3 regions of the Streptomyces sp. CY-1 genome follow, and region 2 is predicted to be linked to each of the others. Evidence: riboswitches for the same ligand, from Rfam matches in the RefSeq annotation. Region 2 holds a riboswitch; each other region holds the start of a gene.
The links. A riboswitch is a leader RNA that binds a small molecule or an ion and turns the genes downstream of it on or off. The one in region 2 is predicted to bind cyclic di-AMP.
Positions count from the first base shown of each region.

Region 1: it holds a riboswitch for cyclic di-AMP, as region 2 does, so the genes downstream of both, ACK1X7_RS34625 (M23 family metallopeptidase) here and ACK1X7_RS24495 (M23 family metallopeptidase) in region 2, are expected to answer to the same signal.
Region 3: it holds a riboswitch for cyclic di-AMP, as region 2 does, so the genes downstream of both, ACK1X7_RS29770 (transglycosylase family protein) here and ACK1X7_RS24495 (M23 family metallopeptidase) in region 2, are expected to answer to the same signal.

Region 1 is NZ_CP178393.1:8,046,418-8,056,554, reverse strand. It holds gene ACK1X7_RS34640 (GNAT family N-acetyltransferase) at 1-1,794, opposite strand, end outside; gene ACK1X7_RS34635 (HPr family phosphocarrier protein) at 1,984-2,265, shown strand; gene ACK1X7_RS34630 (GntR family transcriptional regulator) at 2,470-3,249, opposite strand; gene ACK1X7_RS34625 (M23 family metallopeptidase) at 3,488-4,282, opposite strand; cyclic di-AMP (ydaO/yuaA leader) riboswitch at 4,297-4,460, opposite strand; gene ACK1X7_RS34620 (M16 family metallopeptidase) at 4,759-6,141, opposite strand; gene ACK1X7_RS34615 (M16 family metallopeptidase) at 6,162-7,532, opposite strand; gene ACK1X7_RS34610 (DNA gyrase/topoisomerase IV subunit A) at 7,846-10,137, shown strand, end outside.
Region 2 is NZ_CP178393.1:5,701,182-5,711,318, reverse strand. It holds gene ACK1X7_RS24520 (hypothetical protein) at 1-161, opposite strand, end outside; gene ACK1X7_RS24515 (hypothetical protein) at 437-994, opposite strand; gene ACK1X7_RS24510 (hypothetical protein) at 1,162-1,521, opposite strand; gene ACK1X7_RS24505 (DUF6227 family protein) at 2,030-2,800, shown strand; gene ACK1X7_RS24500 (PP2C family protein-serine/threonine phosphatase) at 3,317-4,678, shown strand; cyclic di-AMP (ydaO/yuaA leader) riboswitch at 4,961-5,095, shown strand; gene ACK1X7_RS24495 (M23 family metallopeptidase) at 5,107-6,297, shown strand; gene ACK1X7_RS24490 (aldo/keto reductase) at 6,513-7,457, shown strand; gene ACK1X7_RS24485 (hypothetical protein) at 7,538-7,837, opposite strand; gene ACK1X7_RS24480 (hypothetical protein) at 8,285-8,620, opposite strand; gene ACK1X7_RS24475 (helix-turn-helix domain-containing protein) at 8,962-9,705, shown strand; gene ACK1X7_RS24470 (NUDIX domain-containing protein) at 9,709-10,137, shown strand, end outside.
Region 3 is NZ_CP178393.1:6,908,499-6,918,635, reverse strand. It holds gene ACK1X7_RS29805 (ABC transporter permease) at 1-1,107, shown strand, start outside; gene ACK1X7_RS29800 (class I SAM-dependent methyltransferase) at 1,184-2,497, opposite strand; gene ACK1X7_RS29795 (NAD(P)/FAD-dependent oxidoreductase) at 2,696-4,075, opposite strand; gene ACK1X7_RS29790 (exopolyphosphatase) at 4,471-5,430, opposite strand; gene ACK1X7_RS29785 (DUF501 domain-containing protein) at 5,427-5,975, opposite strand; gene ACK1X7_RS29780 (FtsB family cell division protein) at 6,046-6,528, opposite strand; gene eno (phosphopyruvate hydratase) at 6,647-7,927, opposite strand; gene ACK1X7_RS29770 (transglycosylase family protein) at 8,155-8,850, opposite strand; cyclic di-AMP (ydaO/yuaA leader) riboswitch at 8,858-9,029, opposite strand; gene ACK1X7_RS29765 (transglycosylase family protein) at 9,285-10,137, opposite strand, start outside.

The DNA of each region.
Region 1 (10,137 bases), 2.3 Mb from region 2:
GGCCTCCGCACCGCCGTCGCCGTCCCCGGGGCCCGCGTTTCCGTCGCCGACCGAGGGGATGGCGGTGACGACGACGGCGTCGCAGGCGTCGTCGGTAAGGGCCTCGGTCAGGGCGCGCCGGAAGTCGTCCGGGGCGGCGGCCGTGGTCAGGTCGCGGGGCGGCAGCGGGCGGAGGCCCTCGGTGAGGCAGGCGTCGTAGGTGATCAGGCCGAGCGATTCGGAGTTGCCGAGGATGGCGACGCGCGGACCGGCGGGCAGCGGCTGGGAGGCGAGCAGCACCCCGGTGTCGGCGAGTTCGGTGACGGTGTCGACCCGGATGACGCCCGCCTGCCGCAGCAGATCGGAGACGGTGGCGTCCGGGATCTGGGTGGTGGGCACGGCGTGGCCGGTGGGGGCGCTGCCGGTGTGGCGGGCGCCCTTGACGACGACCACCGGTTTGACGGCGGCGGTGCGCCGGGCGAGCCGGGTGAACTTGCGGGGGTTGCCGATCGACTCCAGGTACATCAGGACGACGTCGGTGCGCGGATCGTCGTACCAGTACTGGAGGAGGTCGTTGCCCGAGACGTCGGCGCGGTTCCCGGCGGATACGAAGGTCGATATCCCCGCGATCCCGGCGAGGCTCGCCAGCCCGGCGCCGCGCCGGTGCAGCCCGGACAGCAGCGCGATGCCGATCGCCCCGGACTGGGTGAACAGGCCCAGCCGGCCGGGGTTGGGCAACTGCGGGGACAGGGAGGCGTTCAGCCGGACGCCCTCGGCGGTGTTGCTGACGCCGAAGGCGTTGGGGCCGATGACGCGCATACCGTACGACCGGGCCTGGCGGACGAGGTCGCGCTGCCGGTCGCGGCCCTCGCTCCCGCTCTCGGCGTATCCGGCGGAGAGCACGACGAGGCCCTGGACGCCGTGCTCGCCGCATTCGGCCACGACGGCGGGCACCCGCTCGGCGGGGACGGCGACGACGGCGAGGTCCACGGGCTCCTCTATGGCGCGCAGCGAGCGGTGGGCCGGGACGCCCTCGGGCTCCAAGTGCACCATGTCGTCGGGGAAGGCGTGGTTGACGGCGTGGACGCGGCCCGTGAAGCCGCCGTCCAGGAGGTTGCGCAGTACGGTGCGGCCGACGCCGCCGGGCGTGCGGCTGGTGCCGATGACGGCGACGGAGCCGGGCGCCAGCAGCCGCTGGACGGAGCGGGCCTCGGCCCGCTGCTCGCGGGCGCGCATGACGGCCAGGGAGCGGTCGGTGGGTTCGAGGTCGAATTCGAGGCGGACGACGCCGTCCTCGAAGCTGCGCTTCTGGGTGTAGCCCGCGTCCGTGAACACCTTGATCATCTTGGTGTTGGCGGGCAGCACCTCGGCGGCGAACCTGCGGATGTCCCGCTCGCGCGCTACGGCGGCGATGTGTTCGAGGAGCGCGGAGGCCACCCCGCGGCCCTGGTGGGCGTCCTGGACGAGAAAGGCGACCTCGGCCTCGTCGGCGGGGGAGGCGGCCGGCATCCCCTGTCCGTCGATGCGGTCGTACCGCACGGTGGCGATGAACTCATCCCCCACGATGGCCGCCAGGCCCACCCGGTCGACGTAGTCGTGGTGGGTGAAGCGGTGGACGTCGCGGTCGGAGAGGCGCGGGTAGGGCGCGAAGAAGCGGTAGTACTTCGACTCGTCCGAGACCCGCTCGTAGAAGCTGACCAGCCGCTGGGCGTCATCGGGGGTGATGGGACGGATCTGTGCCGTGCCACCGTCCCGCAGCACCACATCGGCTTCCCAGTGGGTCGGGTAGGCGTGATGGTCCGACGGGCTCCGCATGGGCCCAGGGTACGGGCCCGCCCGGTCCGGATGGTGGACACCCTTGCGTCGGGGCCGAGTGTCGGGGGAAGGTCCGTATCGGGCCAGTCCGGGCACGCTCGGGCTCACTCGGACATCGTCCGGGTGAATCCGGACACCGTATGATTTTGGTCTAGACAACCGCACCCGTCACACCTGAAGGGCAACACCATGGCTGAGCGCCGCGTCACCATCGGCTGGGCCGAGGGCCTGCACGCCCGCCCTGCGTCGATCTTCGTCCGGGCGGCCACCGCCGCCGGCGTCCCCATCACGATCGCCAAGGGCGACGGCACCCCGGTCAACGCCGCCTCCATGCTGGCCGTGCTGGGCCTCGGCGCCCAGGGCGGCGAGGAGGTCGTCCTCGCCTCCGACGCGGACGATGCCGAGGTCGCGCTCGACCGGCTGGCGAAGCTGGTGGCGGAGGGCCTCGAGGAGCTTCCCGAGACCGTCTGACCCCCCGCTGATTCGCATGCGAGTCACACGTGTTTCCCGTGTGATTCCCGTGCGACTCGAGGATTCGGCACGACGGGGCCGCGGTGACCATTACGGCCACCGCGGCCCCGCTGTTTTTCCGCTTCCACCCCGACTCGGAGGACCGGGAACCAGGCGCCACGAATCCGCGCAGAGAATTCCCGAGAATTGTATACGGGATATCTGTTAATTCCGGCCGCTCGCCGTGTTTACGGAATGTTTCGAAGCCCTCACCGGGATCGGGCGGCGCTGCCGGTATTCCGCCAGCGCGCGCTCGGTGTGCGCGGCGGCGAGCGCCCGCGCCCGGTCGGCGTCGCCGCGCGCCACCGCGTCCACCAGTGCGCCGTGCTCCGCCCAGGACTCCACGGCCCGCGCGGCCGGGTCGGGGTGCCGGGCGCCCCCGGGCGATGTGGCGTGCGGTACGGGCTGCGGCGCGGGAGCGGCCGCGTACACCCAGGCGGTCTTGCGGCGCAGTTGGACGAGCATCGCGGCCAGGCTCGGGCTGCCGGACGCCTGGGCGAGCGTCTCGTGGAACCAGTCGCCCAGCGGCGGCAGTTCGCCGAGCCGGCCGTGCTGGGCCCGCTCCCGGCCGAGCCGGACCAGCCCGCGCAGCACCTTCAGATGGGCCTCGGTGCGGCGCTGTGCGGCCCGTGCGGCGCCCAGCGGCTCCAGCAGTGCCCGGATGTCCAGCAGATCGGCCGCCTCGCGCTCGGAGGGCTGGGCGACGCAGGCCCCCGCGTGCCGCCGGGTCGTCACGAAGCCCTCGGACTCCAGGGTGCGCAGGGCCTCGCGGACCGGCACCCGCGAGACGCCGTAGCGCCGGGCGAGAAGTTCCTCGGTGAGCCGGCTGCCGGGCCGATATGTGCCGGAGACGATGTCGTCGCGAATCGCCGTGCACACCGCATGCGCCGAAATCCGGCGACCGCCCTGGACCTCGGTCGTATCCCCGCTCACTTCCGGTCCCATATTGTCGAAACCTCCGCCTTAACGCCCGCGAAACGCATCCATGGAACGCGCATTGAACGACTCTATTCCAATCGGACGTCTTTTCCGATGGCGGAGTGCATTTCATGGATATTTTTTGGTCAGCGGGCGGCGGCACGCCGAAGGCCCCGTCCGGTGGACGGGGCCTTCTCGGATTCTCGCGGGACCGCGGGCGTGCGCGGAGTCCCGCGGGGCCGGACGTTCGCGGAGTGCCGCGAGATCAGACGTTGACGCCGTGCGAGCGCAGATACGCCAGCGGGTCGATGTCCGAGCCGTAGTCCGGGCTGGTGCGGGCCTCGAAGTGCAGATGCGGTCCGGTCACGTTGCCGGTGGCGCCCGACAGGCCGATCTGCTGGCCGGGGGTGACCTTCTGGCCGACCGAGACGCTGATCGACGACAGGTGGCCGTACTGGGTGTAGGTGCCGTCGTTCATCTTGATGACGACGTTGTTGCCGTAGGAGCCGCCCCAGCCCGCCTCGACGATCTCGCCCATGCCCACGGAGTGCACCGAGGTGCCGGAGGAGGCGTGGAAGTCGATGCCGGTGTGGCTGCCGGAGGACCACAGTCCGCTGGACGCGTGGTAGCCGGTGGAGACGTAGGAGCCGCTGATCGGCGTCTCGAAGGTGTTGAGGCGCTTGCGCTCGGCCTCGCGCGCCGCGCGCTCCTTGGCCTCACGCTCGGCCTTGGCCCTCTTCTCCGCGGCCTCCGCCTTTCTGGCGGCCTCCTGGCGGGCGATCGCCTCCGCCTTGGCCTTGGCGGCGGCCTGCGCGGCGGCGGTCTCCTGGGACTGCGCCTGGGCCTCGATCTGGTCCGCGATCCCGTCGCCGATCACGATCGCCTGGGTCAGACCGGTCTGCTGGGGGCTGGGGCCCGTGTCGGCCGCGAACGCCTGTCCGGTGATCCCGGCGACGACGCCCGAGGCGACGGTGGTGATGCCCACGACGTTCGCGCCGGTGCGGACGTTGACCTTGGTGGTCCGGCGGTGTTTCCCGGTGGCAGTGCGGGTGGACGCCATACTGAGGCGCACTCCTTTCCTTCCTTCTCGCCTACCGGGTTAGCTGACGGGTTCGGAGCAGGAAGGTCTCCTACGGACTCCTCCCCCGGCCGGGGAAGGCGCCCGATTCACCCCTGGGGACGTGTGGGTCCCCGGCTCCCCTGGCTCGCGCCGTACGGGGACTCGGCGATGACTGTCCGTGCCGCGGATGCGGCGGGTTGCTGGCGAACAGCCGGACTGACGCTAAACGGGCCCGCTTTCGATCACCAAACGGTTCCGGTTTTTTGTTGCTCTCCCCACAAACCAAACAAGCTGTCACTGCCGCAAATCGGGCATGAAGGAAGGACCCCGGCACCCTTACGGGGGCCAGGGCCCTTCCGCTGTGAACTCGTCGACCGGACCGGCTGCCGGACCGTCAGCCAACCCGGATCGTCGGTGAGCCGGCCGGATCGCGGGTTCTTGGATCGGATCCGGCCAACCGGCCAACTCGAAGCGGCTCAGCCGGAGATGACGCTCACCTCGCCGATGCCCAGCGCCCGGACCGGCTCCTCGATCGCCGAGGCGTCCCCGACCAGCACCGTGACCAGCCGGTCCGCCGGGAAGGCGGACACCACCGCGGCGGTCGCCTCCACCGTGCCGGTCTCCGCGAGGCGGGCGTACAACTGCGCCTGGAAATCGTCCGGAAGGTGCTGCTCGACCTGGTCGGCGAGGGTGCCCGCGACGGACGCCGCCGTCTCGTACTTCAGCGGGGCGACGCCCACCAGGTTCTGCACCGCGACATCGCGCTCCTCGTCGGTGAGCCCCTCCTCCTTCAGCGTGCGCAGCACCTTCCAGAGGTCCTCCAGCGCGGGCCCGGTGACCTCGGTGGCCACCGAGCCGCTGATCGCCAGCATGGCGGCGCCCGCGGAGCCGCCCGAAGGCGCCGGGGGCGCGGAGCGCAGCACCTGGCCGAAGGCGCGCACCCCGTAGGTGTAGCCCTTCTCCTCGCGCAGCACACGGTCGAGGCGGGAGGTGAGAGTGCCGCCCAGGCAGTACGTGCCGAGCACCTGCGCGGGCCAGACCCGGTCATGGCGGTCGGCGCCGACGCGCCCGATGAGCAACTGGGTCTGCACCGCGCCCGGCCGGTCGACGATCACCACACGGCCGAGGTCGTCGGCGACGATCGGGGGAACCGTGCGCGGCACGCCCGCCCCGCCCGTCCAGGCGCCCAGGGTGTCGGCGAGCGCCCCGTCGAGGTCGACCCCGGTGAGGTCGCCCACGATGACGGCGGTGGCCGTGGAGGGGCGGACATGCGCCTCGTAGAAGGCGCGCACGGCCGCGGCGTCGATGCCCTCGATGGTCTCCTGGGTGCCCTGGCGCGGCCGGGACATCCGCGACTCGGCCGGGAAGAGGGCCGCGGAGAGGGCCATCGAGGCGCGGCGGGCCGGGTTGGCCAGCTCATGGGGGATCTCGTCCAGCCGGTTGCGCACCAGCCGCTCGACCTCGCCGTCCGGGAAGGCGGGGGCGCGCAGGGCGTCGGCCAGCAGCCCGAGCGCCTTGGGCAGCCGGGAGACCGGGACCTCCAGGGAGACACGGAGGCCGGGGTGGTCGGCATGCGCGTCCAGCGTGGCGCCGCAGCGCTCGAGCTCGGCGGCGAACTCCTCGGCGTCGTGCTTGTCGGTGCCCTCCGACAGGGCGCGCGCCATGATCGTGGCGACGCCTTCGAGCCCGGCCGGCTCGGCGTCCAGCGGCGCCTCCAGATTGATCTCGACGGCGACGACCTGCTGGCCGGGTCGGTGGCAGCGCAGCACCGTAAGGCCGTTGGGCAGCTCACCGCGCTCGGGGGCCGGGAACGCCCACGGCTTGGGCGCGCCGCCCTTGGGCTGCGGGTGGAAGGTCATGGTCGCGGTGACGGCGTCGCTCACTGGGCCGCCTTCCCTTCTGCGTCGGTCTCGGCGGCTTCGGCGGTGTCGGCTGCGTCCTCGGCGCCCTCGACGGGCTCGTAGACCAGCACGGCGCGGTTGTCGGGGCGCAGCCGCGCCGCGGCCACGGCCCGCACCTCCTCGGCGGTGATGTCGAGCACCCGCTCCACGGCGGTCAGCGCGAGCTGCGGGTCGCCGAAGAGCACCGCGTACCGGCAGAGCTCGTCGGCCCGGCCGCCGACCGTGGCCAGCCGGTCCAGCCACTCGCGCTCGATCTGCGCCTGCGCCCGCTCCATCTCCTGCGGGGTCGGCCCCTCCTCGGCGAAGCGGGCCAGCTCCTCGTCGACGGCGGTCTCGATGGCGGGCACCTCGACGCCGCCGGAGGTCTTCACGTCCAGCCAGCCCAGCGAGGGGGCGCCGGACAGCCTCAGCAGGCCGAATCCGGCGGCTACGGCGGTGCGGTCGCGGCGCACCAGGCGGTTGTGGAGCCGGGAGGACTCCCCGCCGCCGAGGACGGTCAGCGCCAGATCGGCGGCGTCGGACTCACGGGTGCCGTCGTGGGGCAGCCGGTAGGCGGCCATCAGGGCGCGGGCCGGGACCTCCTCCTCCACGACCTCGCGCAACTGGTCGCCGATCACCTCCGGGAGCGTGCCGTCCCGGGGCGGGCGCTTGCCGTCGTGGGAGGGGATGGAGCCGAAGTACTTCTCGATCCAGGCGAGCGTCTGCTCGGGGTCGATGTCGCCGACGATCGACAGCACGGCGTTGTTCGGGGCGTAGTAGGTGCGGAAGAACTCCCGCGCGTCCTCCAGGGAGGCCGCGTCCAGGTCGGCCATGGAGCCGATCGGGGTGTGGTGGTACGGATGGCCCTCGGGGTACGCCATGGAGACGAGCTTCTCGAAGGCGGTGCCGTACGGCACGTTGTCGTACCGCTGGCGGCGCTCGTTCTTGACGACGTCGCGCTGGTTCTCCAGACTCTCCTCGTCCAGCGCGGTCAGGAGGGACCCCATTCGGTCGGCCTCCAGCCACAGGGCGAGCTCGACCTGGTGGGCGGGCATGGTCTCGAAGTAATTGGTGCGCTCGAAGCTGGTCGTGCCGTTGAGCGAGCCGCCGGCCCCCTGCACCAGCTCGAAGTGGCCGTTGCCGGTCACCTGCGCCGAGCCCTGGAACATCAGGTGCTCGAAGAGGTGAGCCAGGCCGGTGCGCCCCTTGACCTCATGGCGCGAGCCGACGTCGTACCACAGACAGACCGCGGCGACCGGGGTCAGATGGTCCTCGGAGAGCACCACGCGCAGGCCATTGGCCAGGCGGTGCTCGGTCGCTTTCAGGCCGCCGGAGCCGGCCTGCTGCGTGGCCGTGTGACCCATGGGCATGTACGTCCCTTCGATCGCGTGATGGAGCGCGTGCCAGCCGCATGCGCAGCGCTTCTGTCACTGTATGCAAGGGGACGGACATCTGGCGAAGTTCCGGTCCGTTCCCGTCCTCCCGAGCTGCCCCGAACCGTTTCCGCGGCCTCTCGGGCGCCGGACCTCGCCCTTCGAGGGGCCGTGATACGGGGCCGCCGGGCCCGGTTTCGGAGCCCGCTCCGGCCCTTGCCACCCCGGCCCGTTCCACACTTGTCGGCGGCGCGGGCCACAATGGTCGGCGTCAGATCCCGTATCGGCAGTTGAAGGAGCCGCAAGCGCGATGGCCCGCCGCCGCACGAAGACCCCGCCGCCGGACGACTTCGAGGAGCGCATCCTCGACATCGACGTCGTCGACGAGATGCAGGGCTCCTACCTCGAGTACGCCTACTCGGTCATCTACTCGCGCGCGCTGCCCGACGCCCGAGACGGGCTGAAGCCCGTGCACCGCCGCATCCTCTACCAGATGAACGAGATGGGGCTGCGCCCCGAGCGCGGCTTCGTCAAGTGCGCCCGTGTCGTCGGTGAGGTGATGGGAAAGCTCCATCCGCACGGCGACGCGTCGATCTATGACGCGCTGGTGCGCATGGCGCAGCCGTTCTCCATGCGCCTGCCGATGGTCGACGGCCATGGGAACTTCGGCTCCCTGGGCAACGACGACCCGCCCGCCGCGATGCGGTACACCGAGTGCCGGATGGCGTCGGCGACCTCGCTGATGACGGAGTCGATCGACGAGGAAACGGTCGACTTCTCACCGAATTACGACGGCAGTGAGCAGGAGCCGGTCACCCTCCCCGCCGCCTATCCGAACCTGCTGGTCAACGGCACGTCCGGGATCGCGGTCGGCATGGCGACCAATATGCCGCCGCACAACCTGGGCGAGGTCATCGCCGCCGCCCGCCATCTGATCAGGCACCCGGGCGCCGACCTCGACACCCTGATGCGCCATGTGCCGGGCCCCGACCTGCCCACCGGCGGCCGGATCGTCGGCATGAGCGGCATCCGGGACGCCTACGAGACCGGGCGCGGCACCTTCAAGATCCGCGCCACGGTGGCCGTGGAGGACGTGACGGCCCGCCGTAAGGGCCTCGTCGTCACCGAGCTGCCCTTCGCCGTGGGGCCCGAGAAGGTCATCTCCAAGATCAAGGACCTGGTCGGCGCGAAGAAGCTCCAGGGCATCGCGGACGTCAAGGACCTCACCGACCGCGAGCACGGGCTGCGGCTGGTCATCGAGATCAAGAACGGCTTCAACCCCGAGGCCGTGCTGGAGCAGCTCTACAAGCTCACGCCGATGGAGGAGTCCTTCGGCATCAACAATGTGGCGCTGGTGGACGGCCAGCCGCTCACGCTGGGGCTCAAGGAGCTGCTGGAGGTCTATCTCGACCACCGCTTCAACGTGGTCCGGCGGCGCAGCGAGTTCCGCCGCACCAAGCGGCGCAACCGGCTGCACCTGGTCGAGGGTCTGCTGGTGGCCCTCCTCGACATCGACGAGGTCATCCGCCTCATCCGGCAGAGCGACAACGCGGCGGAGGCCAAGCGGTCCCTCATCGAGCGCTTCGGCCTCTCCGACGTCCAGACGCAGTACATCCTGGACACTCCGCTGCGCCGGCTGACCAAGTTCGACCGGCTGGAGCTGGAGTCGGAGCGCGACCGGCTCAACACCGAGATCGAGGAGCTGACCCGGATCCTCGACTCCGACGCCGAGCTGCGCAAGCTGGTCTCCGGCGAACTGGCCGCGGTGGCCAAGAAGTTCGGCACCCCGCGCCGCACGGTACTGCTGGAGTCGTCGAACGCACCGGTGACGGCGGTGCCGCTGGAGGTCGCGGACGACCCCTGCCGGGTGCTGCTGTCCTCCACCGGGCTGCTGGCCCGCACCGCCGACGGCGAGCCGTTCCCGGTCGAGGGGAAGGCCAAGCGCGCCAAGCACGATGTGATCCTCTCGGCGGTCCCGGCGACGGCCCGGGGCTCCGTGGGGGCGGTGACCTCGACCGGGCGGCTGCTGCGGCTCACGGTGATCGACCTCCCGATGCTCCCGGAGTCGGCCGGGCCCCCCAATCTGGCGGGCGGCGCGCCCATCGCCGAGTTCCTCTCCCTGGAGGAGGACGAGGAGCTGATCTGCCTCACCACCCTGGACGAGTCCTCACCGGGGCTCGCGATCGGCACGGAGCAGGGCGTTGTCAAGCGCGTGGTCCCCGACTACCCGGCCAACAAGGACGAGTTGGAGGTCATCGGCCTCAAGGAGGGCGACCGGATCGTGGGCGCGGTGGAGCTGCGCACCGGCGAGGAGGATCTGGTCTTCATCACCGACGACGCCCAGTTGCTGCGCTACGCGGCGAGCCAGGTGCGGCCGCAGGGGCGCGCCGCGGGCGGTATGGCGGGCGTCAAGCTCGGCTCCGGCGCCAAGGTGATCTCGTTCACGGCCGTCGACCCGGCGAGCGACGCGGTGGTCTTCACGGTCGCGGGCTCGAGCGGCACGCTCGATGACTCGGTACAGCAGTCGGCCAAGCTCACCCCGTTCGACCAGTACCCGCGCAAGGGCCGGGCCACGGGCGGAGTGCGCTGCCAGCGGTTCCTG
Region 2 (10,137 bases):
CCGGTGTTGGTGGTGGCACCGGTCTTGGTGTCACAGTGGTTTCGCTGAGCACTGGGGGACTGCGGGAAGAGCCCATGAGCACTCGCGCTACCGGCGCCGCCGACCACCATTGTGCCCGCGGCCGCCGCGGCCATGAGAGCTGCCTTCTTGCCGATCTGCATTGTTCTGGTGCCTCCATATCGGGTCTTCTCCGCGAATATCCGCAGACACCTCTTGAACGAGATTTCCGCAATCCGGGATCCGGGACCATGCGAAGCATCACCCATCCGCCACAGTAAAGATATGTTCAGCAAAGGTATATTCAGCCGGTGCGGAAGTCGGTGGACTTCTCTTCGCAAAAAATGAACGCGGCCCCGGGGGAATTTCCCCAAGGCCGCGTTCATCTTGAGCGGCTTTTTCCGGAAGCTCGGTGGTGAACTCCGGTGAGCTCGGTGTTTCAGGAGCGCTGACGGTTTCCCTGGCCACCGCTCTTGCCGCCGCTCTCCGTGCCGTTCGCGCTGGTGCCCTGACTTCCGTTCTGCGGGTCGGAGCCGGAGACATTGGCACAGTTGGTCTCGGTGGTGACATCGGAGCCGGGGCCGATGGTGATCGGGCCCAGCACGGAGGTGGTGCGACAGTCATTGGTCTGCTTCGTCACACCACCCGACTTGCTGACGTTGACGCAGTTGGTCCCGTTCTTGATTTCGGATCCGGGAGCCAGTGCGACGGTGATCGGGCCGACGACGGAGTGGGTACGGCAGCGGTTCTTCTGCTCCGACACACCCGACTCGGCGGTGTTGACGCAGTCGGTCTGATTGCTGAGCTCGGTCGAGCCGGCGGCCACGGTGATGGTGCCGACGACGGAACTGGTGGTGCAGCGATTACTCTGCGTCCCGCCGTTGGCGCCCGTCGCGCGGCTGGGACCGGAATCGGCGGCGTCGGCTCCGCCCGCACCGCCGATGAGCAGCGCACCCACGGCGGCCACAAGAAGCGCCGACCTTTTGCGCATGTGCATGAAGAGCCTCCAATCGGGCTTTCGGCGCGATGTGCTCGGCACCGTCACCGAAAAACCTTTTTCATGGCAGCGGCCCTGGAAGAGAAGCTTCCAGGGCCGCGATTCCCAACGGGGGGGATGCCTCATGGTGTTACCGCTGGCGGGAACACCATGAAAGGGTCAGCGACTCAGTGACGCTTGGCGTTGTCGTCGTCGACGGCGATGTTCGCGCACTTGGAGCCGATGCTGGTGTCCCCGGTCGGGGCGGCGGCGCCGGTGACCAGCGTGACACCGGTGGCCGTGTCGCAGTCGTTGGACTGGATGACCGAACCGCGGGAGTTGGTGAAGTTGACGCAGTCCGAGCCGAGGTTGAGGTCGCCGGTGGGGGCGACACCGCCGGTGTTGGTGGTCGCACCGGTGGACGTGTCGCAGTGGTTGAGCTGCACGATGAAGTCGTCGTTGTTGTTGGCCAGGGCACCGCCGGCACCACCGATGACCAGAGCGCCGGCGGCCGCGGTCAGGAGAATCGCCTTCTTGCCGATGTTCACTTAATTCCTCCGTCTGGGTTGCTCCGCGAATTCCACGGACGCATGACACAACGAAGCTCATCAGTTAAGGCTTCGGGCCGCCAGTCAGCTTCACCCGTCCGGCATAGTGCTGCTCTTCCGGGGCGTGTTCTCCAAGAATCCCGCTAAGGGGGACCAATACAAGGACCATTTGGCTCAGCTCGGCCCCTCTCGCCCCGGCGGACACCTGAATCCCTTTAATTGAATGAGAGGAAGCGACTACGAGACGCTCCGCGGCAGGGGGCCTGGAGACGCTGGGGCCCGGCGCCCACGGTGGCCGACCGACGCACCCTGCCCCGCTCGTGTACTTGTTCGACCGGTCGGACGAGTGATACATCCAAGCCCTACGACGCAGGAGTGGGTGAGGCACAGTCACACCGACAGCTTCGCGGAACCGCAGCGCGGCGCGTGTTCGCGCCGCTACGCTAAGTGCGCGAGGTGGTCGCCCGGGGGGCGCGGCGAAACAACGCCGGGAGGCGGGAGGAGAGACATGGGGCACTCACGAGCGGACGGGACCCCGGCCGAGCTGATGGACGGGCTGCTGGCCCGTGCGCAGAACGGCTTCGAGATCGGCGAGGCGGTGCTGGCCCGGGCGCGGAGCGCCCTGATGCACCAGTCCGAGCTGCGGTCCTGCCGACAGTGCAATGAGCGGTGCGGCCAGCTTGGCTACAGCACCTACCGGCATGTCTTCCTGCTCCCCGACGGCAGCAGCCTGCTGCTGTGGGAACTGGAGCACAACACCGGCGAGGACGGTCGCCCGCTGTACGAGCTCTACGCGGACGAGGACGCCCTGACGCTGGCCGAGCGCCGCGTCCATGACCGCCTCGGCGGCGCCCGCTGGGAGGAGCTCGACGGGTTACCGCTGTGGCTGCCGGACCAACTGCTGCACACGGCCGAGCCCCTGGAGAGCTCCCGTGCGTATGTGGCCGACAATTCGGCCGACCATGCCCGTCGTGTCCTGCGCCGCGCGGAGAACGCCGACCGCCCGGGCGAGGAGACCGAGCGGCTGCTGACGACCGCGTTCGCCCATGACATCGCCCTCGCGCCCAAGCCCCGGCGCCGTTCCGGCGGCCCCGACGCGACCTGGTGCCGCTTCTATGAGCACGCCTTCCTGCTCGCGGGAGGGGACGAGGTCGTGCTGTGGGAGCTGGAGCACAATCTCACCCGGGACGGACGGCTGGTGTGCGAGGTGTACCTCGACGAGGTCTCGGCGGAGCTGGCGGCGGACCGCCACGCCCGCGCGCTCGGCGTCGACCTCTGACGCATCGGTGCCGCTGACGCGTCGGTGCCGCTGACGCGTCCGTCACCTCTGAAGCGTCCGTAAATCTCTGGCGCATCCGTAACCTCTGGCGGCTCCGCGACCTCTGATGGGCCCGTAGCCGCCGACGCTCTCGTGGCCGCTGACGCCCTCGTGGCCTCTGATGGGCCCGCAGCGCGCCCGCCGGGTAGCCTCTGGCGTTCGTCGGCTCTGACGCGCCCACAGCCCCTGACGCGCCGCCACGCGCCCGTCGCGTGCCCGCAGTGCCCCCTCGTCTGCCCGCGGTGCCCCCGTCGCGTGCCCGTCGCGTGCCCGCCTCGCACGCGCCGGAGCCGGGCCCGCTCACGGGCGTCCGTCCGGCACCCGCTTGGCCGACACCGATTCGCCTGGCAGCCCGTCAGCCGGAAGCCTGGTGACGAAGGTGACGACGGCGGCGGCGACGGCGGCGAGGACGGCGAGGACGGCGACGGCGACGCCGTGACGACGGCGGGACGCGGACCAGGGAAGCGAGAGAAGCCGGTGCGGGTGCGAGGGAGCAGGGCTCGTACGGGCGCCCGTACGGAGTGGCGTACGGCCTGGCCCCGGCTGAGCCGCCCGCACACCCACCGCCGCCACACCCGCCTGCATACGCTCATGGCCACCGGCGCCGCGGCCGGTGGCGCCTCCGCCGACGGGTTCACCGGGCCCACCGCGGGGCCCGGCTCGGCCGAGGACGCCGGCCAGGGGCCGCCGGGCCGCCGGGTGGCCCGCTGGCTTCCCGCCATCCTCATCCTCGCCGGCGTCAGCTTCGACCTGGCCACCCCGTCCGGCTACACCGCCTCGCCCTTCTTCGCCGCCGCCCCCCTGGTCGCCGCGGCGCTCCTACCGCTGCGCCAGACCGTCGTCATGGCCTGCGTCGCCGTCCTCGCGACCTGTCTGCTGGCGGAGTTGCACGGGGTGAAGGACCCGACCCAGGCGGCCACCGAGATCGGCACGGTCGCCACCGTGACCGTGCTGGCGGTGGCGATCAACCGTGTCGTACGCCGCAGCTACCACCGGCTCGCCTCGGCGCGCGGAGTGGCGGAGGCGGCCCAGCGCGCCGTCCTGCCCGCGCCGCCCGCCCGTCTGGCCGGACTGGAGATCGCCGCGCGCTATGTACCGGCGGAGAAGTACGCGGCGATCGGCGGTGACCTGTACGCGGTTCAGGACACTCCGCACGGCGTACGGCTGACCGTCGGGGACGTACGCGGCAAGGGGTTGGGGGCCGTGGAGGTCGTGGCGATCCTCCTCGGCTGCTTCCGGGAGGCGGCGGAGCAGGAGACGACCCTGGAGGCGCTCGTGGGCCGCCTGGAGCGGGCGCTTCAGCGCGAGGGCGCCCGGCGGGCCGACCTGGAGGTGTTCGAGGGGTTCACGACGGCGGTGGTGGCCGAAATTCCGCGCGGCGACTCCACTCTGCGGCTGATCAATCGCGGCCATCCGGCGCCGCTGCTGATGGAGGAGGACGGCGCGGTGCGCGCCCTGGAGCCGGAGGCGTCGGCGCTGCCGGTGGGGATGGGGGAGTTGGCGGGGTGGCCGGACCGGGTGATGGAGCTGGGGTTCGCGGAGGGGGAGACGCTGCTGCTGTTCACGGACGGGGTGACGGAGGCCCGGGACCGCGACGGCGAGTTCTACGACCCGGAGCAGCGGCTGCGCGGCCGTCGCTTCGCCGATCCGCAGGAGCTGCTGGACGCGTTGGTGGCCGATGTCGAGCGCCATACGGACGGCGGGACATCGGACGACATGGCGCTGCTCGCGGTCCGCCGGACCGCGGCCCGTGGGAACGGACGGGGGAACGGGCAGGGCGACGGTGATGCGAACCGCACGGGCCATACGGGGGAGGCCGACCCCCCACACCGTCCGTAGCCGACCGGGTCCATACGGTGCGTAGTCGACCGAGCCCCCTCCGCATAACAATTGCTGCACGATCGGTCCGCATGCGTTTTTACGAACCCTTGGCCAGTGCGTTGACTCGCCCTTATTTGTCCCTTCTTGAGCGCTAAGTTCATGCCAAAGGTGCGCGGATTCCTCAGAACAGCTTGGAATCACATCGCGCTCTCTATTAACGTTCGATAACGCAGCGCGGTCGTCACAACCGTCGCAAGGGCGGCACCGTGCGCCGTCGCCGAATCCCGTACGCACACTGGCAGTACCGCACCACCAGCAGCACCAAGGGAACCGGGGAACCAACACCTTGGGGTGAATCGGGTCGAACGTGACCCGTAGGAGACCTTCCTGCTCCGAACCCGTCAGCTAACCCGGTAGGCGAGAAGGAAGGAAAGGAGTGCGCCTCCGTGGCGTCCAATAGGTCTGCCCTGGACGAGGCCCCGTATCGCACACGGGGAGGCGGTTTGGGGACCGCCACCGCCTACGGCCCCGGCTTCGATGCCGGCGGCGGGATGAGCTCCGGGGACGGCCACTTCGCCCCCGACGATCGGTACCTGGACGCGGATGGGGACGCGTTCGAGGGCCCGGGTGCCGGATTCGAGACCGAGCCCTGGGAGGAGTGGAACCCCACCGAGGAGTCCATCGCTCCCGTACGCGGCCGGCACCGCGTGGCCAAGCAGCGCGGCGGGACCATGGCGCGCAGCGGCGCCGTCCTCGGGGTCGGTGTGATCGCGGCGGTCGGTGCGGGCGGTATGGCCAGCGCCAAGGACCGTCCCAAGCCGCCCATTTCGATGCCGGATCTCGGCCATGTCGCCGATGAGGTCAAGGCCAGCCTGCCCGCCGCCAAGGACCTGCCCGGTATCGGCTCCTGGGCGTCGGACGACAGCAGTGACCCGCAGACGGCCGCCGCCCCCCTCTCCGAGGCCGGGCTGACCAGCGCGGACGAGCAGCGCGGCACCACCGACGCGGGCGAGGCGCTGCGCGCCCGCATCCTCCAGCAGGCCGAGAACCAGCAGAACGCGGCGGACGAGGACAACCGCACCGCCGCGGCGAAGGCCGCCGCGAAGAAGGCGTCCGACCAGGCCGCGGAGGTGGCCGCCCAGCGGAAGGCCAAGGCCGAGGCGGAGAAGAAGGCCGCCGAGCAGCGGGCGAAGGAGGCGGCCGAGAAGAAGGCCGCGGCCGAGCGCCAGGCCAGGCTCGCCGCCGCGTACACCCTCCCCGTCGGCTCGTACACCCTGACCGCGAGTTTCGGCCAAGCGGGCGACATCTGGTCGGCCGACCACACCGGCCAGGACTTCGCCGCCCCGACCGGCACCCCGGCCAAGGCGGTGCACGGCGGCACCATCACCCAGGCGGGCTGGGCCGGTTCGTACGGCTACCGCATCGTGCTGACCCTCAGCGACGGCACCGAGATCTGGTACTGCCACCTGTCGTCGATGGTCGTCACCTCGGGCAAGGTGACGGCGGGCGACGTCATCGGCCGCGTCGGCGCCACCGGCAATGTGACCGGCCCGCACCTCCACCTCGAGGTCCGGCCGGGCGGCGGCTCGCCGATCGACCCGATGCCCTGGCTGCGCCAGCACGGGATGAATCCCTGATACGCCGGCGGCTCTGGCGCTCTCTCCCCCCTTGACGCCAGGGCCGCCGGTTTACGCCCTGACGGGCCGCCCCGCAGGAACACCCCCAAGGACCCCCAAGGACCCCCAAGGACCCCCAAGGACCCCCAAGGACCCCCCCAGGGACCCCCAAGGGAACACCCCGCCCGAGGCCACCCCCAGGAACAACCCCGCCCGGCCACTCGTTGTAAAACCGTATGGCTGACAACACACAGAAGATCGGTGATCTGTCCGTCTTCCCGTTCTCCCTGGGCGGGAACGTCTTCGGCTGGACCGCCGACGAGGCCGAGTCCTTCAGGGTGCTCGACGCTTTCGTCGCGGCGGGCGGCAATTTCATCGACACCGCCGATGTGTACTCCGCGTGGGTGCCGGGCAACGAGGGCGGCGAGTCCGAGACCATCCTCGGCAACTGGTTCGCCTCCCGGCGCAACCGATCCGACATCGTCCTCGCCACCAAGGTGGGCGCCGGCTCCCCGGAGCCGCGCGGTCTGACCTCGTCCGCCATCAAATCGGGCGTCGAGGAGTCCCTCCAGCGGCTGCGCACCGACTACATCGACCTCTACTACACCCACTACGACGATCCGTCGGTGCCGGTGGAGGAGATCATCAGCACCCTGGACGAGCTGGTCAGAGAGGGCAAGGTCCGCGAGATCGCCGCGTCCAACGTCAGCGCGGAGCGCCTGGAGGCCCTGCTGACCTTCTCCACCCAGGAGAGCCTGGCCCGCTATGTCGCCCTCCAGCCGCACTACAACCTGGTCTCCCGCGACACCTTCGAGGGCGAGCTGGCCGACGTCGCCGCCCGCCACCACCTGGCGACCATCCCGTACTACTCCCTGGCGTCCGGCTTCCTGACCGGCAAGTACCGCCCGGGCACGACGGTCGACAGCCCCCGCTCCTCGGGCGCGGCCCAGCACCTGGAGACCGAGCGCGGCCAGAAGGTCCTCGCCGCCCTGGACGACGTCGCCGCCAACCACGCCACCGAGCCCACCACGGTCGCCCTGGCCTGGCTCCTCGCCCAGCCCACGGTCGCGGCCCCCTTGGCCAGCGCCAGCTCCACCGACCAACTCCCGCCCCTGCTGGCATCGGTCGACCTCAAACTGACGAAGCCGGAACTGGACCTGCTGACCTCGGCATCGGACTGAGCGCCGGCCGCCCAGCCAAACCCCCAACGAGGGCGGGCCCCTCAAGACCAGACGAGCCCGCCCTCGTAAGCCCACGACCCCTACCGCCGATCAGCAAGCACCCAGGACGCGAGAGCAACGCCACCCGAGACGGCAAAGACGGACGGCCAGGCCCCGATCTTCTTCGCGAGCGGATGCGACCCGGCGAAGGCGGCCACATACGCCCCACTGAGCGCGGCCGCCGTCCCGTTCCCCGCCTTCTCCCGCCACCCCCGAGCGGCCACGACCCCGGCGGCGGCCAACGCGACCCCACCCAAGGGCCGCCTCTTGGTCCACCGAGCCACCGAATACCCCCCAACCAACCCACCCGCCGCCACAACCCCCGTCGGCACTCCAGCCATCCCACTACCTCCCACTCCAAGGATCTCCTCGCTCCGACCCTACGCAGCAGGCGCTCCGAACGGACTCGCAAGCACCAAACGGACGCGGGTGACCCGAGTTGACCCAGTCCCGGCTCACCCCAGTCGACCGCATCCGCACTGCCACAACAACTCCCACGCCACGCGCGACTCAAGTGGGATTCCGCCACGCGGCCTCAGTACTTCTGTCGGCCACCTGGATAACGGACCGGCTGACGGCACTCCGGCGCTTTTTCGGGTGCAGGCTCGTCGCCAAGCGCGTAGCACAAGGCGGCGTGCAACTGCTCCGCTTCCACCACCGTCAGCACCAGAGATGCCAAAGACGCGCGACCGGGCCGGAGCACGTGAAGCGGCAGCTCAAGCAGGCCGCCCTTCGTACGAAGCAGACCGCGCCCCGGGGCCGGACCGACCTGCCAGCCTCCTGGCACCTCACTCATTGCGCCCCCTCATCCGTGCGAGCCGCCCGTCACTCTCGGCCTCGTCGGGCGTTGGGATACGCCCGCCGCGACTCTCCGAGATCCGGAGAGCGTCTTGCAGCGCTTCGATCAGACGGTTCGAGAGGTAGCGGAGCTCTCGGGCGTCCGCTTTCCGGTCGCTGAGCATCAGGCGGGCGTGGCCGATGAGTTCAGTGCCCATCTGGAGCTGGACCGCTTCCATTTCGTCAGCCAGCTTCGACAGGTAGCCCGTGCTGTCCGCATCGGAGACCAGATAACACCGCTGCCCTGCGGGACCGGACCACGGCAGCAGACGGGGACGTACGCTCACAGCGCCACCGCCACCACAGAAACACGGGCCGTGAGAACCGTCGGTGTATCCGCATCCACACATGCCATGGCGGGCCGGGCCCCAACGGCGCGATGACGGGCCGGTGCGGGCACTACCAGTCGCAGCAGCCATTCCACGGGTCCGGCGATATTCTCCTGCACGTTGACGCTCCTTCACAGCATTGACCACGCTCCCGGGCCGCCTGCAACGGTCGCGGGAGTCTTTTCGCGATCATCGCGCTGTGATCAGGACGTAGGAACCTCCCTTAAACCCCACTTCGGGACGTCCCGCGTCGGGTAAAACGTCCCTAGTGCCGTCCCGACATGTGGGGAGAGACTCAGGTGCCGAACGAGAGGCTACGTGCCGTCATGGCGTCCGGAGGCTGGACATACGCCACCCTCGCGGAAAAGGTCGAGGTAGACCCCAAATCCGTTGAAAGATGGGTCAACCTCAACCGTACGCCGCGACGCAGCACGGCCATCCTGGCAGCAGAAACGTTAGGAGAAGACGTGCACGCCCTATGGCCAGCGCTCCGCCAAGCACGCCCCGCCCGCGCGGTCAGCCCCGAGCTTGTGGCGCTCTACGACCAACGTGCGGACATCCCCGTGTCCACGTTCGTGGAGATGCTGACCCAGGCCCGCGAACGGATTGACGTGCTCGTATATGCCGCCGTCTTCCTGCACGAGGCGTACCCCCGCCTCAACGATCTACTGCGGGAACGTGCCGCCCTAGGCTGCGCCGTACGTGTTGCGGTCGGAGACGCTGACAGCCCCAACATCCAGCAGCGGGGCCAAGAAGAGAAGTTCGGCCACGGCATCGAATCCCGCTGTCGGCTCGCTCTCCTGCACTACCGCCCCCTCATCGACACCCCGGGCGTCGAGGTGCGGACGCACGGAACAACCCTCTACAACTCGCTCTATCGTGCGGATGATCAAGTCATGGTCAACGCCCACGTCTGGGGCGTGAACGCGTACGGAGCTCCCGTCTGGCACCTGCGCCGACACGGCGATGGCGGCATGTTCGACACCTACGCTCAGAGCTTCGACGCCGTATGGACGACGGCGACGCCGGTACAGGGAGTGTGACCCGTGGCGCGGACCGAGTACTACGACGATCCGGACGCCCCCGAGCCGAACAGCTTGGTTGTCGCCGCGTCCGCTGTCGTCACCGACGAGAGCGGACGCATCCTGCTCCAGCGCCGCCGAGACAATGGTCTTTGGGCGCTGCCCGGCGGTGGCATGGAGATGACCGACTCCCTACCGGGCACGGCTGTCCGTGAGGTCAAGGAAGAGACCGGACTCGACGTGGAGATCACGGGACTTGTCGGCACGTACACCGACCCGCGTCACGTCATCGCCTACACGGACGGCGAGGTCCGCCGACAGTTCAACGTCTGCTTCACCGCCCGCATCGCGGGCGGCCAACTGGCGATCTCTGATGAGTCCACGGAACTGCGGTTCGTCCCGCCGGACGAACTTGCCGAACTCCCCATGCACCACACACAACAGCTCCGACTT
Region 3 (10,137 bases), 1.2 Mb from region 2:
CTGGCCCGGCAGAACGCGGTGCGCAACCCGCGCCGTACCGCCGCCACCGCCTCCGCCCTGATGGTCGGTCTCACCCTGATCACCGGCATGACGGTGATCGCGGGGAGCATGCAGAAGGGCATCAACAACATGGCCGCCGACGGGCTGAAGTCCGACTACGTGGTCAGCATGGGCGGGGACGGCGTACGGCCGCTGTCGCCGGAGGTGTCCAAGACCCTGGCCAAGGTGCCCCAGGTCACCGCGATCAGCCCGCTGCGCTCCTCCCCGGCCCGGGTCGCCGGTGACACCGAGACCCTGATGGGCGTCGACCCCAAGGCCATCAAGGAACTGGTGAACGTGGACTTCACCGAGGGCTCCTTCGGCGCGCTCGGTGGCACCAAGGTCCTCGTCGACGACAAGATCGCCGACGAGAACCACTGGAAGGTCGGCTCCGCCTTCCCCGTGACCTACGAGGACGGCAGCAAGGGCCGGCTGACCGTGGGCGGTGTCTACGAGGGCAACCAGATGGTCAACGGCGTCATGCTGGACAGCGCCACGGTCACCCCGCACATGACGACCGTCGCCGACTTCCAGGTGATGCTGAAGACCAAGGGCGGCGCCACGCAGGACACCCAGGACCTGCTGAAGAAGACGCTCGGCGACAACCCCGCGATCAAGGTCCAGAACAAGCAGGACCTCTCGGACGAGATCGCCAAGGCGTTCACCCTGATGCTGAACATGCTCTACGGGCTGCTCGGCATGGCCGTGATCGTCGCGGTGCTCGGCGTCATCAACACCCTGGCGATGTCGGTCTTCGAGCGGTCCAAGGAGATCGGCATGCTGCGGGCGATCGGCCTGGACCGGGCCGGTATCAAGCGGATGGTGCGGCTGGAGTCGCTGGTCATCTCGCTCTTCGGCGGGGTGCTCGGCATCGGCCTCGGCGTCTTCTTCGGCTGGGCGGCCGGTGAGCTGATCGCCGCCGAGCTGCCGACCTACGAGCTGGTGCTGCCGTGGGCCCGGATGGGTCTGTTCCTGCTGATGGCCGCTCTGGTCGGGGTGATCGCCGCGCTGTGGCCGGCCCGGCGGGCCTCCAAGCTCAACATGCTGATGGCCATCAAGGCCGAGTAGCGACGAGCCGATCGGCAGGCCGCCACCGGACGTCCCCGTCCGCCCCCTCTCCGGGGCGGACGGGGACGTCCGCGTTTCAGCCGCGCCAGTCGCGGGCGCGCAGCGGCAGCCCCGAGGTCCCGCTCTCGGGGGTGCGGACGGCGAGGATCTGGTTGACCCCGATCCGGTTGCGTTCGAAGGAGAGGGCGGAGGCCGCCATATAGAGCCGCCAGACCCGGGCCCGGCCCGGGGAGGTCAGCCGCATGGCCCGCGGCCAGGACCGCTCCAGGTTGGCGACCCAACCGCGCAGCGTGAGCGCGTAATGCTCGCGGATGGCCTCCACATCGCGTACCTCGAAGCCCGCCTCCTCGAGCTGGGTGACGGTCCGGCCGACCGGGGCCAGCTCGCCGTCGGGGAAGACATACCGGTCGATGAACTCGTCCACGTGGTACGCCTCTTCGTCCGGCTGGGGGCGCCGGGCGATCTGGTGGTTCAGCAGCCGCCCGCCGGGCCGCAGCAGCCGGTGCAGGATGGCGGTGTACTCGGCGTAGCGCACGGAGCCCACATGCTCGGCCATCCCGATGGAGGAGATGGCGTCGTACGGCCCGTCCGGAACCTCGCGGTAGTCCTGGACCCGGATCTCCACCTGGTCGGTGAGCCCGGCGTCCGCGATGCGCTTGCGGGCGTACGCCGCCTGCTCCTCGGAGAGCGTGACGCCGACGGCGCGCACCCCGTACTCGCGCGCCGCGTGCAGCACCATCGAGCCCCAGCCGCACCCCACGTCCAGCAGCCGCTGGCCCGGTCGCAGGGCCAGCTTGCGGCAGACGAGGTCCAGCTTGGCGCGCTGGGCGTCCTCGAGCGCCGCATCCGGTCTGTCCCAGTAGGCGCAGGAGTAGACCATCGAGGGGCCGAGCACCAGCTCGTAGAAGTCGTTGCCCACGTCGTAGTGGTGGCTGATGGCCTTCTTGTCGCGGCGCAGGGAGTGCAGCGGGCCGAAGCCGGTGCGCGCCTCCTCGCGGGGCGGGGCCGGCGGCAGCCCCGGCCCGGCGAGCGCGATCAGCTTCCGGGCGGCGGTGCGCAGCGCGGGGTCGCGCAGCGCCTCGATGCCGGTGCGCAGCCGGGACCGCGGCGCGGTGGCGGGGCCGCGCTCCCACAGCAGCCCGGACAGCCGCTCCAGGGCGTCATACAGATCGCCCTCGACGTCCAGGTCCCCGGCGACCCAGGCGCGGGCCAGGCCCAGCTCGCCCGGCCGCCACAGCAGCCGGCGCAGCGCCCGGCGGCGCCGGATGACCAGGGTGGGGGCGCCGGGCGGGCCGGTCTCGCTGTGGTCCCAGGCGCGGACGCGGATCGGGAGGGGGTCTCCCAGCACCTCCTTGGCCAGGGTGGCGATCCGCCCAGCGGCGTCGGACATGTCACACCTCCGTGATGGCGAGTCAGGAAGATTCACTCACCACGTAAACACCATGGAACCCGCTTTACAGTCCCGCCGACACGTCTGGAATCGGCAAAACAGCTTCAAAAGGCGGGCCATCGGCGGGCAGACGAAAGGGCGCCCGCCCCACGGATGGCGGACGCCCTCGGCGTCAGATGTGCGGGTCCGGCCCCGAGGTCAGGACGCCTTGGCCTTCTCGGCCGGTGCCGACGGCTTGACCGCGGCGGCGGCGCCGACCGGGGAGGCGGCCTCGTAGAACTCCTCGCGGGGGTTCTCGATGGCACCGAGCGAGACGACCTCGCGCTTGAGGAACATCCCCAGCGTCCAGTCGGCGACCACCCGGATCTTGCGGTTGAAGGTCGGCATGGCCATGCCGTGGTAGCCACGGTGCATGTACCAGGCGAGACGGCCCTTCAGCTTGATCTTCATCTTGCCGAAGACGATCATCGCGACGCCCTTGTGGAGGCCCAGGCCCGCGACGGCGCCCTTGTTGGCGTGCTTGTACTCGCCCTGCGGGAAGCCCCGCATGCCCGAGATCACGTTGTCGCCGAGGACCTTGGCCTGGCGCAGCGCGTGCTGGGCGTTCGGCGGGCACCAGGCGCCCTCGCCGACGGCGAGGTCCGGCACCTGGGCGTTGTCGCCCGCGGCCCAGATGTAGTCGGTGCCCTGGACCTGGAGGGTCGGGGCGGTGTCCACGTGGCCGCGCGGGCCGAGCGGCAGGCCGAAGCGGGCCAGCGCCGGGTTGGGCTTGACGCCGGCGGTCCACACGATGGTGTTGGAGTCGACCTCGAGGCCGTTCTTGAGGACGACATGGCCGTCGATGCAGGAGTCCATCGAGGTCTTGAGGTAGACCTCGACACCGCGCTTCTGGAGGTGCTCCAGACCCCACTGGCCGAGCTTCGGGCCGACCTCGGGGAGGATCTTGTCGGCGGCGTCGACGAGGACGAAGCGCATGTCCTCGCGCTTCACGTTCGGGTAGTACTTGGCCGCGTCACGGGCCATGTCCTCGATCTCGCCGATGGTCTCCGCGCCGGCGAAGCCACCGCCGACGAAGACGAAGGTGAGCGCCTTGCGGCGGATCTCCTCGTCCGTGGTGGAGTCGGCCTTGTCGAGCTGCTCGAGGACGTGGTTGCGCAGGCCGATGGCCTCCTCTATGCCCTTCATGCCGATGCCGTTCTCCGCGAGACCGGGGATCGGGAAGGTGCGGGAGACCGCGCCGAGGGCGACGACCAGATAGTCGAAGGGCAGCTCGTACGTCTCGCCGACGAGCGGCTGGATGACGGCGACCTTGCGGTCCTGGTCGATGGTCGACACTCGGCCGGTGAGGACCTCCGCCTTGGGGAGCACGCGCCGCAGCGGAACCACGACGTGGCGCGGGGAGATGCTGCCGGCCGCAGCTTCGGGGAGGAAGGGCTGGTACGTCATGTACGAGCGCGGGTCGACGACCGTGACGGTCGCCTCGCCGTACCGCATCTTCTTGAGGATGCGGCGCGCCGCGTACAGGCCTACGTACCCACCGCCTACAACGAGGATCCTGGGACGCTCCGTGGTGCTCATGTTTCGAGTATCCAGCACCCCCCGAGGGGGACCTCGTGAGCCCCTTCACAAGCATGGTGACGGCATCTGCTACACTCCGCCGCCCCCGTGACGGATGCCATATCCGCACAGGGGAACCACTAGGCGGAGCGGCACGTTCCCGGCCCCTCTGAGCAGGGCTTGTGGCTGAACTGGGGAGTAGACCAAACGGTCGGCACCGGGGCCCGCGACACCCCTGTGACACCTCACGATCCGGTCAGCGACGGGCCCCGGACACCGAAACCGCCCCGGAGGGCCGTATCGGTCGGCCACCAGGCGCCTTTTTCATGTGAAGAGTTTCACGAACTTTCTCGGAGGCGGTTCACGGAAGGCCCCCGAAGGGCGTTCCGTGGCCGCTCATACGTTATTCCACCCGCTCAGGCGATGCTCCAGGCGATCCCGTCGAGGATGTCATGTTCGCTCACCACGACCTCCTCGGCGCCGGTCCTTTCCATGATCGAAAGCAGGATGAGGGCCCCCGCACCGATCACATCGACCCGCCCCGGGTGCATCACCGGAATCTCCGCCCGCTCGGCGTGGGTGGAGCCGAGCAGCTTCGCGGTGATCTCGCGGACCTGGTCCACGGTGATCCGCGAGTGGTGGATCGCGGAGGAGTCGTACTCCTCCAGACCCAGCGCGATCCCGGCCACGGTGGTGACCGAACCGGCCAGCCCGACCAGCGCATGACCGTCCGCGGGACGGCAGGCACCGGTGAGCGGCACGGTCCGCTCGGCGAGGTCGAGCGCCGCGTCCACATCGCCCCTTATGGCGGCGAGCTGATCCTCCGTCGGGGGATCGGTGATCTGGCCGTCGGCCACCAGATGGCGCTCGGTCAGCCGGACGCAGCCGATGTCCACGCTGCGGGCCGCCCGCACCCCCTCGCTGCCCTCGACGAACTCCGTCGAACCGCCGCCGATGTCCACCACCAGATACGGCCCGGCCACATGGTCATGGCCCTTGAGCTCCTTGGTGGCCCCGGTGAAGGAGAACTCCGCCTCCTGGTCCCCGGTGATCACCTCGGGCTCCACGCCAAGGATCTCCACGACCCCGCGCACGAACTCCTCGCGGTTCTCGGCGTCCCGGGAGGCGGAGGTGGCCACGAAGCGGACGCGCTCGGCGCCCAGCTCACCGATGACCTCCGCGTACTCGCGGCAGGCGGCGAAGGTGCGCTCCAGGGCCTCGGGGGCGAGCCGTCCGGTGCGGTCCACGCCCTGGCCCAGCCGGACGATCTTCATCCGGCGGTCGAGTTCGGTCAGCTCCCCGGTGGCCGGATCGGCGTCCGCCACCAGCAGCCGGATCGAGTTGGTGCCGCAGTCCACGGCCGCGACGCGGGTCATGCGCCCTCCTCCCGGCTCGCGCCCTCGGCCCCGCAGGGGCTCACGCACGGGCCCTTGCGCCACCACTCCGGCAGCATCGCGAGCGCCTCGTCCCCGAGCGGATTGACCCCGGGCCCGGCCGCGAGGGCATGGGCGACCAGGACATGCAGGCACTTCACCCGGTCCGGCATCCCGCCCGCGCTGGGGAAGCCCTGGAGCACCTCGATGGCGTCGCGGCGCGCGATGTAGTCCTCGTGGGCGGCGCGATAGGCGGCGGCCAGTTCGGGGTCGGTGGCCAGCCGGGCCGTCATCTCCTTCATCACGCCCTCGGCCTCCAGCGTGCCGATCGCGGACGCGGCGCGCGGACAGGTCAGGTAGTAGAGGGTGGGGAAGGGCGTACCGTCCTCGAGCCGCGGCGCGGTCTCCACGACGTCCGGATTGCCGCAGGGGCAGCGGTGCGCGATCGCACGCAGGCCCCGGGGCACGCGGCTGAGCTGCTCCCGTACGGCGTGGATGTCCGCGTCGGTGGGCGCGGTGGGCTCCGTCTGGGGCGGGGGCGTATCCATGAGTGGGAAAGTTCTTCTTCTTCGTGTCGGTTCGAACGCCGGGTGCGACCGGTGGCCGGAGCGCGGCGCCTCAGCGGCGCGCGCTGCCCGCCCCCGCCGCGTCCGCCGTGTCCACGGCGTCCCAGAGGTTGGAGTACCAGGGGCGGCCGGCCGCGCCCTGGTCGGTGGAGCGCTCGATGATGCCGCTGCCGTCCACCACGCTGTAGCCGGTCTCGCCCGGCATCAGGAAGTGCAGCCGCTCCCGGGCCTGCTGCTCGGTGTAGGCGGGGTCGCGCAGCCGGGCCTTCCGCTCCCGCAGCTTCTTCACGTCCTCGCGGGCCCGCTGGGCCTCGCTGCGCTGCTCGGCGATGTCGGAGCGCTGGGAGATGTACTGCCGCATCGGGTAGGCGAGCGCCACCACGAGGGAGCAGACGACCAGCGCGAGCAGGGCCGCGCGGCCGGTCAGCCGGCCCCGGCGGCGCTTGGTCCGCACCCGGTAGACCCGGGCGGCGGCGTGCTCGCCGAGCGCCCTGAGCCTGGTCGCGGTGGAGAACCGTTCGCGATCCGCCGGCACGTCGCCTCCCCGGTGATGACTTCGCTTGAGTGACGCGTAACGCCGTCCCCGGTCACGGTACGGGACCACGGCCGGGGACGGGTGTCAGACGTGTCTGCTACTTGAGGTGGTGCGCGGGTCAGCCCTTGAAGCGCGGGAACGCCGAGCGGCCCGCGTACACCGCGGCGTCGTCGAGGATCTCCTCGATGCGCAGCAACTGGTTGTACTTGGCCACCCGCTCGGAGCGGGCCGGGGCGCCGGTCTTGATCTGGCCGCAGTTGGTGGCGACGGCCAGGTCGGCGATGGTGACGTCCTCGGTCTCACCGGAGCGGTGCGACATCATGCACTTGTAGCCGCTGCGCTGGGCCAGCTCGACGGCGTCCAGGGTCTCGGTCAGCGAGCCGATCTGGTTGACCTTGACCAGCAGGGCGTTCGCGGTGTCGCTGTCGATACCGCGGGCGAGCCGCTCGGGGTTGGTGACGAAGAGGTCGTCGCCGACGAGCTGGACCTTGTCGCCGAGCTGCTCGGTGATGGTCTTCCAGCCGTCCCAGTCCTCCTCGTTCAGCGGGTCCTCGATGGAGACCAGCGGGTACGCGGCGACCAGCTCGGCGTAGTACGAGGTCATCTCGGCGGCGGTGCGGGACTTCCCCTCGAACTCGTACGACCCGTCCTTGTAGAACTCGGAGGCGGCGACGTCGAGCGCGAGCGCGATGTCCTGGCCCGGCTGGTAGCCGGCCTTCTTGATCGCCTCGAGGATCAGGTCGAGGGCCTCCCGGTTGGAGCCGAGGTTCGGCGCGAAGCCGCCCTCGTCGCCGAGGCCGGTGGACAGCCCGCGCTCCTTCAGCACGGACTTCAGGGTGTGGTAGACCTCGGCGCCCCAGCGCACGGCCTCGGAGAAGGACTCCGCGCCCACGGGTGCGATCATGAACTCCTGGATGTCCACATTGGAGTCGGCGTGCGACCCGCCGTTGAGGATGTTCATCATCGGGACCGGCAGCAGATGGGCGTTCGGGCCGCCCAGGTAACGGAAGAGCGGGAGGTCGGACGCCTCGGAGGCGGCGTGCGCGACCGCGAGGGAGACGCCGAGGATGGCGTTGGCACCGAGCGAGGACTTGTCCGGGGTGGCGTCCAGGTCGAACATCGCCTGGTCGATCAGACGCTGCTCGGTGGCGTCGTAGCCGACCAGCTCGGGGCCGATCTGCTCGATGACGGCGAGGACGGCCTTCTCCACGCCCTTGCCGTTGTAGCGGTTCTTGTCGCCGTCACGGAGTTCGAGGGCCTCGAAGGCGCCGGTGGAGGCGCCGGACGGAACGGCGGCACGGCCGGTGCTGCCGTCGTCGAGGCCGACCTCGACCTCGACCGTGGGGTTGCCTCGCGAGTCGAGGATCTCGCGAGCTACGACGACGTCGATGGACGGCACGAGGTTCTCCTTCGTATGGGTCTGCGGTAGCAGCACGAGCCTAACGGGCCGGGAGGGCTGCACCCCGCGTTCGCCCGCCCCACGAGACAGGGGCGTGACACAAAAAGCCGGATTCCGAATCACATATCAAGATTTCTGGCGAATTGGGCAATGAGGAAGCCCCGGTGGGGCGCGCCATGGGGGCGGCACGCCCGACCGGGGCTCGTCGCTCAGGTGCGCACCGTGGCTCAGCCGAGGTGCAGCTTCTGGCCCGGGTAGATCAGGTCGGCCTTCTCCACGATGTCGTCGTTCAGCTTGAAGAGCTTCTTCCAGCCGCCCTTGACGTGGTGCTCCTTGGCGATCTTGCCGAGGGTGTCGCCGGACTTGACCTTGTACTCGCCGTCACCCTTCTTGATCGGGCCACGGGGCTGCTCACGCGTGGCGCGCTCGGGCGCGGAGTGCGGCTGGGCCTTCGGCTGGGCGGGCTGGGCGGCCGGGGTCGACTTGGTGGAGGCCGAGGGCTGGCCCTGCGAACCGGACGGCGCGGAGGGGGCGGAGGGCGCGGACGGGCTGCCGCCGGAGGTCAGACCCTTGCCGCAGACCGGCCAGGCGCCCTTGCCCTGGCTGCCGAGGACCTTCTCGGCTATCTGGATCTGCTGGCTCTTGCTGGCCTTGTCCGCGGTGGGCGCATAGGCGGTGCCGCCGTACGCGGCCCACGTGGAGCTCGAGAACTGGAGGCCGCCGTAGTAGCCGTTGCCGGTGTTGATCGACCAGTTGCCACCGGCCTCGCACTGCGCGACCTGGTCCCACTGGGAGGTGGTGGCCGCGGAGGCGGAGGTCGCACCGATGAGGGGGGCCGCCACGGCGGCACCGGCGAGACCGGTGAGCGCGGCGATACGGGTGGCCTTGGAGGGACGGCGGTGCTTCCCGTTGGACTTCAGCATCGTTGGTTCGTTTCCTCACCGACGCCTACGAGGTGAGCTGTCGGGTTCGGACGTGAGTTGCCCGGCCGGTCGCGATCGAGGATCGCTCCCGGCTTCACCCCTAGCCGACGAGCCCGTGTCCACAGGCCACTCGGCACCTACCTTGGGTCCCCCGCTCCTGCCTTCGGCGCTGACGCGTCGGATTCCCCCCGACCGCCGGCAGGATTCGGCGTGACGATCGACGGTGCCCGCGGTGGCGAGCGGAAAGACGTTAAACACACCTCCCGAGAACGTTCAAACACCCCAATGGCAGCGAATGAGGCTGTAATTGATCTCACTCGGCCCACATCGGCGCAGGTAGGGCCGGGTGAGGAGAGATCGGACACGAGGTGCGCCCCGGAAATTGTGACGAGATGTATGTCTCACCGGAACCAGATCGGGCAATTCCCCCCGAATCACTGCTCCCTGATGGTGAGGTCAAGTCGCTGACCAGGGATGATCAGGTCGGGGTCGGTTCCGATGAGGTCCTCGTTGCTCTCGTAGAGCCCTTCCCAACCTCGGGACACATTCCGGTCCTCGGCGATGCCTGACAGGTTGTCACCGGGGCGAACAGTGTAATCGTCGGCCGCGGGGCTCCGGTCGCGGTCCGCGGCGCCGCGCGAGGCGTGGCGGCCGGAGGGCTGTCCGTCCGCCGAATCGCCGTCCTCGGCCCGCTTCCCGGCGTCCGGGGTGCCGCGGTGGCGGCCGGAGGGCGAGGGGTCGGCGGAGGGATCCGCCGAGGACCCCTTCGAACCGTCGGACGCCGAGTCGTGCGGGTCATCCGAGGCCGGGTCGTCCGAGGCCGAGCCGTCCGACGTCGGGGTGTCCGAGGCCGAGCCGTCCAGTCCGTCGGGGGACTTGGAGGTGTGGGGGGCCTCCGGCTTACCGGTCGATCCGGACGAATCCGGCTTACCGGCGCTGTCGGACGTCCCCGAACGGTCCGAGTCCTGCGAGGAGGCGCCGTCCCGCTCCCGGTCCCCCGCCTCGCCCCGGCCGGCCCCCTGGTCCGGGCCGGCCGTGTCACCGGGGTTCACATCGGGGGCCCCGGAGCCGTCGGTGAGCCCGGCGCCCAGCGCACAGCTCGGCCAGGCGTCGGGGCCACGGTCGCCGAGGATCGACTGGGCGACGGATATCTGCTGGGAGCGGCTGGCCAGGTCGGGACGCGGGGCGTACCGCGTGCCGCCGTAGTCCTTCCACATGTCGAGGGTGAGCTGGAGTCCGCCGTAGAAGCCGTTGCCCTCGTTGGCGCTCCACATCCCGCCGCTCTCG